3 regions of the Pseudomonas sp. S2_C03 genome follow, and region 3 is predicted to be linked to each of the others. Evidence: predicted binding sites of a transcription regulator. Region 3 holds the regulator's gene; each other region holds the start of a gene.

Region 1 (4,197 bases), 2.8 Mb from region 3:
ATCGGCGAAGTCCGTTACACCATGGCTGCCGACATGAAGCACGAAATCGCCAAGGCCTACGACGTTGAGTCCGAAGGCGGCGTGGCTTTCCGTGGCGCGTTCCTGATCGACGACAAGGGTGTCGTTCGTTCGCAGATCATCAACGACCTGCCGCTGGGCCGTAACATGGAAGAGCTGATTCGTCTGGTCGACGCTCTGCAATTCCACGAAGAGCACGGTGAAGTCTGCCCTGCGAACTGGAAGAAAGGCGACAAAGGCATGAACGCTTCGCCAGAAGGCGTTGCGGCTTACCTGACCGAGCACGCAGCTGCCCTGTAAGGCGCGTTCGAGGCACAAAAAAACCGGCCATCATGGCCGGTTTTTTTATGCGCAGGGTCGCGACTGATCAATCGTCGAAATCTTCCCACCCACCCATCTGTTTCCAGCGATTGACGATGCCGCAGAACAGTTCGGCCGTCTTCTCGGTGTCGTAGCGAGCCGAGTGGGCCTCGCGACCATCGAAGTCGATATCGGCTGCCTGACAGGCCTTCGCCAGTACCGTTTGCCCGTAGGCCAAGCCAGCCAGGGTAGCAGTGTCGAAGCTGGAGAAGGGGTGAAACGGGTTGCGCTTCATGTCCAGGCGTGCGACGGCGGCATTCAGGAAGCCCAGGTCGAAGCTGCTGTTGTGGCCGACCAGAATCGCCCGCTTGCAGCCGTTGGCCTTCAGCGCCTTGCGTATCCCACGGAAGATGTCGTTCAGGGCTGTCTCTTCACTCACGGCCATGCGCAACGGGTGATCGAGCTTGATCCCGGTGAACTCCAGGGCCGCTGCTTCGATGTTCGCGCCTTCGAAAGGCTCGACGCGGAAGAAGTACGTGTGATCAGGGTAAACGAAGCCCTTTTCATCCATGGCGATGGTGGTCGCCGCGATTTCCAGCAGGGCGTCGGTGGCCGAGTTGAAACCACCGGTTTCTACGTCGACGACCACGGGCAGGTAACCACGGAACCTGGCAGCCATCGGATGGCGTGAACCACCTGCGCTCGAACCGTCCTGTTCGTCGTCGAAATGGTCTTCACTCACGCGTGTTCCTCCAGCAGGCGCCAGCGCAGTTTTTCACCGGCGCGCAGCGGGATAACGGTCAGCTCGCCAAATGGCAGGCTGGTTGGTGCGGTCCACTCGTCGCGAACCAGGGTGATGCGATCAGTATTCACGGGCAGGCCATAGAAGCGCGGGCCATTGAGGCTGGCGAAAGCTTCGAGCCTGGCCAGCGCGTTGCGCTGTTCGAACGCTTCGGCATACAACTCGATCGCGGCATAAGCGGTGTAGCAACCGGCGCAACCGCAGGCGGCTTCCTTGGCATGCTGGGCATGCGGTGCCGAGTCAGTGCCGAGGAAGAACTTTTCGCTGCCGCTGGTGGCGGCGTCGAGCAGGGCTTCCTGGTGGGTATTGCGCTTGAGGATCGGCAGGCAATAGAAGTGCGGCCGAATCCCGCCAACCAGCATGTGGTTGCGGTTGTACAACAAGTGATGAGCGGTAATGGTCGCGCCGACGTTGGCCGAAGCCTCGTTGACGAACTGCACGGCATCGCCAGTCGTGATGTGCTCGAACACCACCTTGAGTGTCGGGAAACGCTCCACCACACGACGCATGTGCTCGTCGATGAAGATTTTCTCGCGGTCGAACACGTCGACGTCGCCACGGGTGACTTCACCGTGAATCAGCAAGGGCATACCGACTTCGGCCATGGCCTCGAGCGCAGGGAAGATTTTGTCGATGCTGGTGACGCCAGAGTCCGAGTTGGTGGTCGCACCGGCCGGGTACAATTTGGCGGCATGCACGAAACCGCTGGCCTTGGCCTGACGAATTTCTTCGGGCTGGGTGCGGTCGGTGAGGTACAGCACCATCAGCGGTTCAAAACGGCTACCGGCCGGACGTGCAGCGAGAATGCGCTGGCGATAACCGTCGGCTTCAGCGGCGTTGCGCACCGGCGGTACCAGGTTGGGCATGATGATGGCGCGACCAAAGGTGCGCGCGACATCCGCAACAGTATTGGTCAACACGGCACCATCACGAAGATGTATATGCCAGTCGTCGGGACGCAGCAGGGTCAGGCGGTCGGACATGAGGGGATTCCAGGCGGGGCAAACTCTGGGGAATGCTACCGGAAAAGACTCTCTCAGGCACCCGCTATCAAGTTTTGCGACAAGCTACCGATATCCAACAGGTATGCCGTAAATATGTATCGGTCTTTTGTTGTAGAAGCCAATGGAGCCTCCCGTGCGCCAGCGTTATTTAGCCTTGCTCAGTGTGTTTGCCAGCCTTCCCGCGATGGCGCTCACTTTCCAGACCCGTCTGGAGAGCATCGAGTGGACGGTCGAAGGGGACAAATTCGAGTGTCGCCTGACTCAACCGATTACCGATTTCGGTTCGGGTGAGTTCGTGCGCCGCGCTGGGGAGCAGGCGACGTTTCGTCTGAAAGCCTACAACTCGATGGTCGGTGGCGGTTCGGCGACCTTGTTGGCGGCGGCCGCACCGTGGCAGCCGGGGCGGGGCGACATCAATCTCGGCTCGGTCAGGATCGGCAGTGGCAACGTTCTGTTCAACAGCTCCCAAGTCCAGGCTGGCCGTCTGATCAGTGGTTTGATGGACGGACGCAGCCCGGTCGTCCGGCATTTCTCCGGCGATGGCCGCGTCTCGGAAGTTCGCCTGCTGCCCGTCAAGTTCAGCAAGGCGTTCAACGATTATCAGGGTTGCGTGGCGAAGCTGCTGCCCAAAAACTTCGAACAGGTCAAACAATCGCAAATCGCCTTCCCGGGCGAGGGTATGGAACTCGATACGCAGGCCAAGGCGCAGTTGCAGGTGATGCTGGACTTCATGAAGGCCGATCCTACGGTTAACCACATCGAGCTCGACGGTCACTCGGACAACAGCGGCAATCGCCTGGCCAATCGTGAGCTGTCGCGTCGCCGGGCGCTGGCGGTCATGGAGTATTTCAAGGCCAACGGGGTGCAGGAATCGCAGATAACCGTGCGTTTCCATGGCGAGCGTTATCCGCTGGTCCCCAACACCTCGTCCGCCAACCGGGCGAAGAACCGCCGGGTGAATGTCCACCTCGCTCGCGTCGCCCCCGTCGAGACGCCGACGCCCCAGACCACGGCATCGGCGAGCGCAGCGAAGACTTCCTGAGCCGCGACTGTTCGTCGCGCGCTCGACATAATCTGTCGCTTCGTCGTCATAAGCTGTCGCGCCACTGTAAATTATTCTGCATGACCGGTAGACTTGACGGCTTTCCGTAAACCCCGTGGAGTGATGGCATGGCGGACGTAAACAAGGTCGTTCTGGCGTATTCCGGCGGCCTGGACACTTCGGTGATCCTCAAGTGGCTGCAGGATACTTATAACTGTGAAGTGGTGACCTTTACCGCTGACCTGGGTCAGGGTGAAGAGGTCGAACCTGCTCGCGCCAAGGCGCAGGCCATGGGCGTAAAAGAAATCTACATCGACGATCTGCGCGAAGAGTTCGTGCGAGATTTCGTGTTCCCGATGTTCCGCGCCAACACTGTTTACGAAGGCGAGTACCTGCTGGGTACTTCCATCGCTCGTCCGTTGATCGCCAAACGCCTGATCGAAATCGCCAACGAAACCGGCGCTGACGCCATTTCCCACGGCGCCACCGGCAAGGGTAACGACCAGGTTCGTTTCGAGCTCGGCGCCTACGCCCTGAAGCCCGGTGTGAAAGTGATTGCACCTTGGCGTGAATGGGACCTGCTGTCCCGTGAAAAGCTGATGGATTACGCGGAAAAGCACGCGATCCCGATCGAGCGCCACGGCAAGAAAAAATCTCCTTACTCGATGGATGCCAACCTGCTGCACATCTCCTATGAAGGCGGCGTGCTGGAAGACACCTGGACCGAGCACGAAGAAGACATGTGGCGTTGGACCGTGTCGCCAGAGAAGGCACCCGACAAGGCGCAATACCTGGAACTGACCTACCGCAATGGCGACATCGTGGCGTTGGACGGCGTCGAAATGACCCCGGCCACCGTGCTGGCGACCCTGAACCGTATCGGTGGTGAACACGGCATCGGTCGTCTCGACATCGTCGAAAACCGTTACGTGGGCATGAAGTCCCGTGGCTGCTACGAAACCCCTGGCGGCACCATCATGCTGCGCGCCCACCGTGCGATCGAATCGATCACCCTGGACCGCGAAGTGGCT
Region 2 (4,197 bases), 2.8 Mb from region 3:
GCGGTGGCCTGGGCATCGACGCCACGCTCAAGGCGTTCAACAACGGACTGGGCGGCGGAGCCACGGTGGCATTGTCCTACGCGTTGCTCGGCGCGTTCGCGGTGGCGATTGCCAAGTCCGGCCTGGCCCATGCACTGGCGGACAAGGCGCTGGCCATGGTCGACCGGCAGCACGCTACGGGTGGCCGACAGGTCAAGTGGTTGTTGATCGGTTTGCTGTGGGTCGTGGCCATCGCTTCACAGAATATTCTGCCGATACATATCGCCTTTATTCCGTTGCTGGTGCCACCCCTGTTATATGTGCTAACCAAGCTGCAGCTTGACCGTCGTCTGATCGCCTGCGTCATGACGTTCGGCCTGATCACGCCCTACATGTTCCTGCCGGTGGGTTTCGGCAACATCTTCCTCAATGAGATCCTGCTGGCCAACGTGGCGCGCAGCGGCGTCGACATCAGCGGCATCAACGTGACCCATGCCATGGGCATTCCGGCGCTGGGTATGTTGGTGGGGCTGGCCGTGGCGTTCATCAGCTATCGCAAGAAACGTATCTACGACCTGGCGAAGATCGAACAAGTCGAGCAGGTGGCGGTGCAGTACAACCCGCTGAGCCTGATGGTGGCCGGCGTGGCCATTGCAGCGGCGTTCATCATTCAGTTGCTGCTGGATTCGATGATCATCGGCGCACTGGTGGGCTTTTTGATCTTCTCGGTATCGGGCATCGTCAAGTGGCGCGACACCGACGACCTCTTCACCGAAGGGATGAAGATGATGGCGATGATCGGCTTCATCATGATCGCCGCCTCGGGGTTTGCCGAAGTGATGAAGGCCACCGGCGAGGTGCAGACGCTGGTCGAGGCGTCGGCGGCGTGGATCGGTCACAGTCAGGGCATCGGCGCGCTGCTGATGTTGCTGGTGGGCCTGCTGGTGACCATGGGCATCGGCTCGTCGTTTTCCACGGTGCCGATCCTCGCGGCGATTTTCGTGCCGCTGTGCGTGCAATTGGGCTTCAGCCCGATCGCCATCGTCTGCATCGTCGGCACCGCAGGTGCCCTGGGCGATGCCGGTTCACCGGCCTCGGACTCGACACTGGGCCCGACGTCCGGCCTGAACATCGATGGCCAGCACCACCACATCTGGGACACCGTGGTGCCCACCTTCCTGCACTACAACCTGCCGCTGCTGGCGTTCGGCTGGGTGGCGGCGATGGTGCTTTAGATTTTGCCATGCCCCCCTCTGTAGGAGCGAGCTTGCTCGCGATTGCAATGCATCAGTCGATGAAAGTGTCGACTGACACTCCGCCATCGCGAGCAAGCCCGCTCCCACAGGGCCTTCATACGTTTCACTGTAGTGACCTGTCTCAACTTTTGCCTTGACGTGCCGTTATAGCCTTTGACCACGTTAATAAAATCAAAAGAGTGAACCGTCATGCGCATGAGCCTGAAGGCCAAAGTCCTGTCCCTCGCCGTTCTCCCGGTGCTGATCTTCGCGCTGGTGATCAGTCTGACCACGTTTTTCGTGCTGCAGGAACAGGCGCGCAAGGAAGTCGAAGAGACCCGCGAGCGCCTGCTCACTAACGCCAAGGACACGCTCAAAAGCTACGTGGCCGTGGCGATGACCGCGATCAAGCCGCTTTACGACGCCGCCGCACCTGGCGATGACGCGGCGCGCGCGCAAGTGATCAAGTTGCTATCGAACATCAGCTACGACAAGGAAGGCTACTTCTTCGGCTACGACTCCAACACCGTGCGTCTGTTCAAGGCCAACAGCCCCGACGGCGTGGGCAAGAGCTTCAAGGACAACCGCGACCCGAACGGCGTCTACGTCAACCGCGACCTGGTTCAAGTCGCCAAGGACGGCACCCACTACCTGCAATACAGCTCGCCTTTGCCCAGCAACACCCAAGTGCTGGTGCCGAAACTCGGCTACACCGAATACCTGGCCAAGTGGGACATGGCGGTCGGCACCTCGGTCAACCTCGATGGCATCGAGGCGCAGGTGGCTGTTGTCGAAGCCAAGGTCAAGGAGCGCATGGAAGGCGTATTGCTGAGCATCGCCGGTATCGCCGCCGTCGTGCTGCTGGTGATCGCCGCTGCCGGCATGGTGCTGGCCAACACCATCCTGCGTCCGCTGCACCTGATGAAAGCCAATCTCGATGACATCGCGGCGGGCGAGGGCGACCTGACCCGCCGCCTCACTATCTCCAGCCAGGATGAGCTGGGTGAACTGGCCGGTTCGTTCAACCGGTTTGTCGACAAGATCCACGGCCTGGTGCGCCAGATCACCGAAATGACCTCGCAATTGACCGGGCTGGTGCACCAGGTATCGGACCAGGCCCATCGCTCGGATCAGGCGATGGAGCGTCAGCGTCACGAGACCGATCAGGTCGCCACCGCCATCAATGAAATGTCTGCCGCGGCCCAGGAAGTGGCCAAGAGTGCGCAGAACGCCGCCGTGGCTGCCCAGCAGACCGACGAAGAGGGCCAGACCGCCAAGCGGGTGGTGGCCGGCAGCATCGAAAAAATCCACGCACTGGTCGACGATATCCGCAGCAGCGGCGTGTCCCTCGACAGCTTGCAGAAAGACGTGGCGTCGATTGTCAGCGTGCTGGGGGTGATTCGTTCGATTGCCGAGCAGACCAATTTGCTGGCGCTCAACGCCGCCATCGAAGCGGCCCGGGCCGGTGAGGCAGGGCGTGGTTTTGCAGTGGTGGCCGATGAAGTGCGGGCGCTGGCCAGTCGTACGCAGATCAGCACCCAGGAAATCCAGGGCATGATCGACCGCTTGCAGGCCGGCACCCAGTCAGCGGTGGAAGCGATGCGTCGCTCCAGCGAGGCTGGCGACGGCACCTCCGCGCAAGCCAACGAGGCGGGGGCGTCGCTGGACACCATGGCGCAATTGATCGCCACCATTAACTCGATGAACGCGCAGATCGCCAGCGCCGCCGAAGAGCAGACAGCGGTGGCCGAAGAGATCAACCGCAGCGTGCATCAGATCGCCGAAGCCGTGGACAACGTGGCCGGCGAAACCCAGCTCGGCGCCCAAACCTCCCGTAGCCTGGCGGACCTGGGGCAGCGGTTGGGTAGTCTGGTGGGGCAGTTCAGGATTTGATGGCTGCAATCACTGAGTAGAGACACTCACACTGTGGGAGCAGTGGGTTTCAGCTAAACCCTGTCCCAATACGGCACTTCGCCAAAACACTCGACAAAAAAGTCGATGACCGTGCGCACCTTCACCGACAGCCGTCGGCTTCCCGGCCAAAGCACCGCGATCTGCTGCGGTTGGAGGCTGTTGGATACCTGATAGTCCACAAGGACCGGCACCAACGTGCCGTCTCGCACCGCTTCGCCAATCAGCCATGACGGAAACATCACCAGCCCCAGGCCTTGTATGGCGGCCTGGGTGAGCGTGTCAGCGTGGTTGCCGGTGATTGGCCCTCTCACCGGATACGGCGTCCAATCCTCGTGGCCCTGGCGGAAAAACCAGCGCTGTTGGCCGGCCACGCCCTTGTAGGCCAGGCATTGGTGCGCCGCCAGGTCGGCAGGGCGCTGCGGCGTGCCGTGGCGTGCGAGGTAGGCGGGGCTGGCGGCAACCTGGAAGCGGTGGGGCGCGATGATGCGTGCCTGCATGCTCGAGTCGTGCAACGGGCCAATGCGAAACAACAGATCGGCGCCTTCCTGCAACGGGTCGACGTAGCTGTCGGTCTGCTGGATGTCCAGTTGCAGCTTCGGATACCGCTCGCACAACTGCCCGAGCCAGGGTGTCAGGTGCCGTTGTCCGAACACCACCGGAGCGTTGATACGGACCAGCCCAGTGGGCTCGCTGCGCTGTTCGTGCAACGCTTGCTCGGCTTCCTCCAATTGCACCAGCACCAGCCGCGCGTGGTGCCCGAGCAGGCGCCCGGCTTCGGTAGGGGTGACCGCGCGGGTGTGACGGTAGAGCAATTGCTGGTTCAGGGCCTGTTCCATCAACTGGATCTGCCGGGAAATCGACGACGGAGCCAAGCCCTCTCGACGGGCGACTTCGGAAAAACTGCCATGGTCCAGCACCGCGACAAATAGCCGGAGTGCCTTGAAGCCGAGTTCATTGAGGCCGTGCATAGTGGACCTTGCTGTGCGTAATACGCAAAAGTGTTGTCAGGATGATCCCGTTTATTGCACAGCTTGGCCACTGGATAATTCACTACTCAATGATGACCTGT
Region 3 (4,197 bases):
CCAGCGCGGCGAGCAATTCAGGCGTAGCAGCCGTAATCGGGCTACGGTCGCGAACTTCGCTGAACATGCTGTTCACCGAGTCCAGTGCTTCGAGAACCACGTCCATCAATTCCGAGTCGACGCGACGTTCACCCTTGCGCAGGATGTCAAACACGTTCTCGGCGATGTGACAGCACTCCACCAGCTCATTGAGCTGGAGGAAGCCGGCGCCCCCTTTTACAGTGTGAAAACCGCGAAAAATTGCATTGAGCAAGTCCGCATCATCAGGTCGACTTTCCAGCTCGACCAGCTGCTCGGACAGTTGCTCTAGAATCTCGCCGGCCTCAACCAGGAAATCCTGAAGGATCTCTTCATCGGCGCCGAAGCTCATTAATGGTGTGCTCCTAACAGAACAGGTCTAATAAAACCTAAAATCCAAGGCTGGATAGCAAATCGTCCACATCGTCCTGACCGGACACAACGTCTTCTCTTTTATCGGCATGAATCTGCGGACCTTCACCCTGAGAGAGATGTTTTTGTGGATCTTTTTCTGCAAGCATCGCTTCCCGGTCATGTTCGATGCCCGCAAAGCGGTCCACCTGACTGGCCATGAGCACAAGTTTGAGCAGATTGGTTTCAACGTCCGTGACCAATTGCGTCACACGCTTGATCACCTGACCGGTGAGATCCTGGTAATCCTGCGCGAGCAGAATGTCGTTGAGGTTGCTCGATACCGCCCGGTTGTCCTTGCTGCTGCGAGCCAGGAAACCGTCGACACGCCGCGCCAGTTCGCGAAACTCTTCGGCCCCGACTTCGCGGCGCATGAAACGCCCCCAGTCCGTGCTCAATGCCTGGGCTTCATCGCCAAGGCTGTTGACCAGAGGCGTTGAGCTTTCGACCAGATCCATGGTGCGGTTCGCAGCGGCCTCGGTCAGCTTGACAACATACCCCAGGCGCTCGGTGGCATCCGTGATCTGGGACACTTCCTCGGCTTGCGGCATGTGCGGATCAATCTGGAAATTGACGATCGCGCTATGCAATTCGCGGGTGAGCTTGCCCACTTCCTGATACAGGCCGCGGTCACGGGTCTGATTGAGCTCATGGATCAGTTGTACCGCGTCACCGAACTTGCCTTTTTCAAGGCTTTCGACCAATTCGACCGCGTGTTTTTTCAGGGTCGACTCGAACTCGCCCTGTGAAGATTCTTTGTGGTCCATAGCTCCCCCGTGGCGCGGTGACTCAACCGATGCGTTCGAAAATCTTCTCGATTTTTTCTTTCAACGCCTGGGCCGTGAAGGGTTTGACGACATAACCGTTTACACCGGCCTGGGCAGCTTCGATGATCTGCTCGCGCTTGGCTTCTGCAGTGACCATCAATACCGGCAGGTGCTTGAGTTTTTCGTCGGCGCGCACGTGGCGCAGCAGATCGATACCGGTCATGCCAGGCATGTTCCAGTCGGTTACCAGAAAGTCGATGCTTCCGCTGTTGAGAACCGGAATGGCGGTGATGCCATCGTCAGCCTCAACCGTGTTGGTGAACCCAAGGTCACGCAACAGGTTCTTGATGATCCGCCGCATCGTTGAAAAGTCATCAACGATGAGGATTTTCATGTTCTTGTCCAATTCGACCTCCAAGCAGTCTTAAACGCGCCCAGCACCTGGACGCGCCATTTCAATCAATTCGGCAGAGCACTCAATGACTGTCTGGAGCACAACAGATCGAGACCGGCACGGTTCAACCCCGCACCAGCCACGTTCGCAGTGTCCCCACACTGCCTTCAGCGCGCTCGCCACTCCCCCAAACGCCCCCGCAAACGGGCCGCGCACTGGCTGTGTAACTGGCTGACCCGAGATTCGCTGACCCCCAGGACCTCACCGATTTCCTTGAGATTCAACTCTTCGTCGTAGTACAGCGCCAACACCAGTCGCTCGCGCTCCGGCAAATTGGCAATCGCGTCCGCCAGCGCCGCCTGGAAGCGTTCGTCTTCCAGATCGCGTGACGGCTCGAGATGAGCACTCGCGCCATCCTCATGCAGCCCTTCGTGTTCGCCGTCCTGCAAAAGATCGTCGAAACTGAATAACCGGCTGCCCAGGGTGTCGTTCAAAATCCCGTAATAATCATCGAGACTCAATTGGAGTTCGGCCGCAACTTCGTGATCTTTAGCGTCACGGCCGGTTTTAGCTTCAATCGAGCGAATTGCGTCGCTGACCATGCGGGTATTGCGGTGAACCGAGCGTGGCGCCCAATCCCCTTTGCGCACTTCATCAAGCATGGCGCCACGGATTCGAATGCCCGCGTACGTCTCGAAACTGGCGCCTTTGCTGGCGTCGTATTTGGTGGACACTTCCAGCAGGCCGATCATCCCGGCCTGGATCAGGTCTTCGACCTGAACACTGGCCGGCAGGCGCGCCAACAAGTGATACGCAATGCGTTTGACCAGTGGCGCGTAACGCTCGATCAGCTCGTACTGCGCGTAACGCGCCGATTTCTTGTAGAGGTTGTAACCGCTGGCGGTCATAGCACGGGTCCTGCCGTTTGTTGCACGAGGCGCTCGACGAAAAACTCCAGGTGCCCGCGCGGGTTGGCGGGCAGTGGCCAGGTATCGACCTTCTGTGCAATGGCCTTGAAAGCCAGCGAGCACTTGGAACGCGGGAAAGCTTCATAAACAGCGCGCTGCTTCTGGACGGCCTTGCGTACGCTTTCGTCGTAGGGCACCGCGCCGACGTATTGTAGGGCGACGTCAAGGAAACGATCCGTGACCTTTGTCAACTTGGCGAACAGGTTGCGCCCTTCCTGAGGGCTCTGGGCCATGTTGGCCAGGACGCGGAAACGGTTCATGCCGTAATCACGGTTGAGCAGCTTGATCAGAGCGTAAGCGTCAGTGATGGACGTTGGCTCGTCGCAGACCACCAGGAGGACTTCCTGGGCGGCGCGGACAAAACTGACTACCGAGTCACCAATACCCGCAGCGGTATCGATCACCAGCACATCGAGGTTGTCGCCGATATCGCTGAACGCCTGAATCAGGCCGGCATGCTGGGCCGGGCTCAGGTGCACCATGCTCTGTGTGCCGGAGGCGGCGGGAACGATGCGGATGCCGCCGGGGCCTTGCAACAATACGTCACGCAGCTCGCAGCGGCCCTCGATCACGTCGGCCAGGGTGCGTTTGGGTGTCAGGCCCAGCAGAACGTCGACGTTCGCCAGCCCCAGATCGGCGTCCAGCAGCATGACCCGCCGGCCTAGCTCCGCTAGAGCCAGGGACAAGTTCACTGACACGTTAGTCTTGCCGACGCCACCCTTGCCGCCGGTCACCGCGATCACCTGTACGGGATGCATGCTGCCCATGTTATTTCTTTACCTTGTCTTGCATAGACGGAGGCCACATGACTGGCTGCGCGTTCGCAACTGGAACAATGCCTGGCAGACCATCGATGTAGGTACAAAAACTGTTCACCTCAGCCAACCTGCTTGGTCGGACTGTGGTAGATGTCAGCGAACATGTCAGCCATGGCTTCTTCGCTGGGTTCTTCCTGCATTTGCACGCTGACGGCGCGACTGACCAACTGATGACGGCGCGGCAAATGCAAGTCATCCGGAATACGTGGTCCATCGGTGAGGTAAGCCACCGGCAATTCATGACTGATTGCCAGGCTCAACACCTCGCCCAAACTAGCCGTTTCATCCAGTTTAGTCAGGATGCAGCCTGCCAGCCCGCAGCGCTTGTAACTATGATAAGCGGCCGTTAGAACCTGCTTCTGGCTGGTGGTTGCGAGCACCAGGTAATTTTTTGCCCGGATGCCACGACCGGCCAGGCTTTCAAGCTGCATGCGCAGCGCTGGATCGCTGGCCTGGAGGCCGGCGGTATCGATCAACACCACGCGCTTGCGCAGCAACGGATCCAGTGCCTGAACCAGGGACTGGCCCGGATCGACGTGGGTTACCGAGACGTTGAGAATGCGCCCCAGGGTCTTGAGTTGCTCCTGGGCACCGATGCGGTAGCTGTCCATGCTCACCAGGGCAATGCTCTGCGCGCCGTACTTGAGCACGTAGCGGGCCGCCAGTTTGGCCAGGGTGGTGGTCTTGCCCATGCCGGCCGGACCGACCATGGCAATCACGCCTCCTTCTTCCAGTGGCTCGACTTCCGGCGTGCTGATCATCCGCGCCAGGTGCGCCAGCAACATGCGCCAGGCCTGCCGAGGCTCCTCAACGCCAGAGAT

What was found. The regulator FliA, encoded in region 3, starts transcription of late flagellar genes. The targets are predictions, from matches to a motif close to CTAAAGTTTNNNNNNNNNNNGCCGNTAA.
Region 1: AB4N64_RS01410 (flagellar protein MotY) is a predicted target of FliA. The motif match lies at 2,170-2,197, and genes of this name have one in related genera.
Region 2: AB4N64_RS04610 (methyl-accepting chemotaxis protein) is a predicted target of FliA. The motif match lies at 1,356-1,383, and genes of this name have one in related genera.

Annotation. Positions count from the first base shown of each region.
Region 1 is NZ_CP162766.1:294,466-298,662, forward strand. It holds gene AB4N64_RS01395 (peroxiredoxin C) at 1-318, shown strand, start outside; gene rnt (ribonuclease T) at 386-1,060, opposite strand; gene pyrC (dihydroorotase) at 1,057-2,103, opposite strand; gene AB4N64_RS01410 (flagellar protein MotY) at 2,258-3,166, shown strand; gene AB4N64_RS01415 (argininosuccinate synthase) at 3,295-4,197, shown strand, end outside.
Region 2 is NZ_CP162766.1:1,035,344-1,039,540, forward strand. It holds gene AB4N64_RS04605 (Na+/H+ antiporter family protein) at 1-1,214, shown strand, start outside; partial or broken gene AB4N64_RS04600 (methyl-accepting chemotaxis protein) at 1-16, opposite strand, end outside; gene AB4N64_RS04610 (methyl-accepting chemotaxis protein) at 1,425-3,107, shown strand; gene AB4N64_RS04615 (LysR family transcriptional regulator) at 3,161-4,096, opposite strand.
Region 3 is NZ_CP162766.1:3,787,241-3,791,437, forward strand. It holds gene AB4N64_RS17475 (chemotaxis protein CheA) at 1-370, opposite strand, end outside; gene AB4N64_RS17480 (protein phosphatase CheZ) at 408-1,196, opposite strand; gene AB4N64_RS17485 (chemotaxis response regulator CheY) at 1,219-1,590, opposite strand; gene fliA (RNA polymerase sigma factor FliA) at 1,758-2,498, opposite strand; gene fleN (flagellar synthesis regulator FleN) at 2,495-3,325, opposite strand; gene flhF (flagellar biosynthesis protein FlhF) at 3,436-4,197, opposite strand, start outside.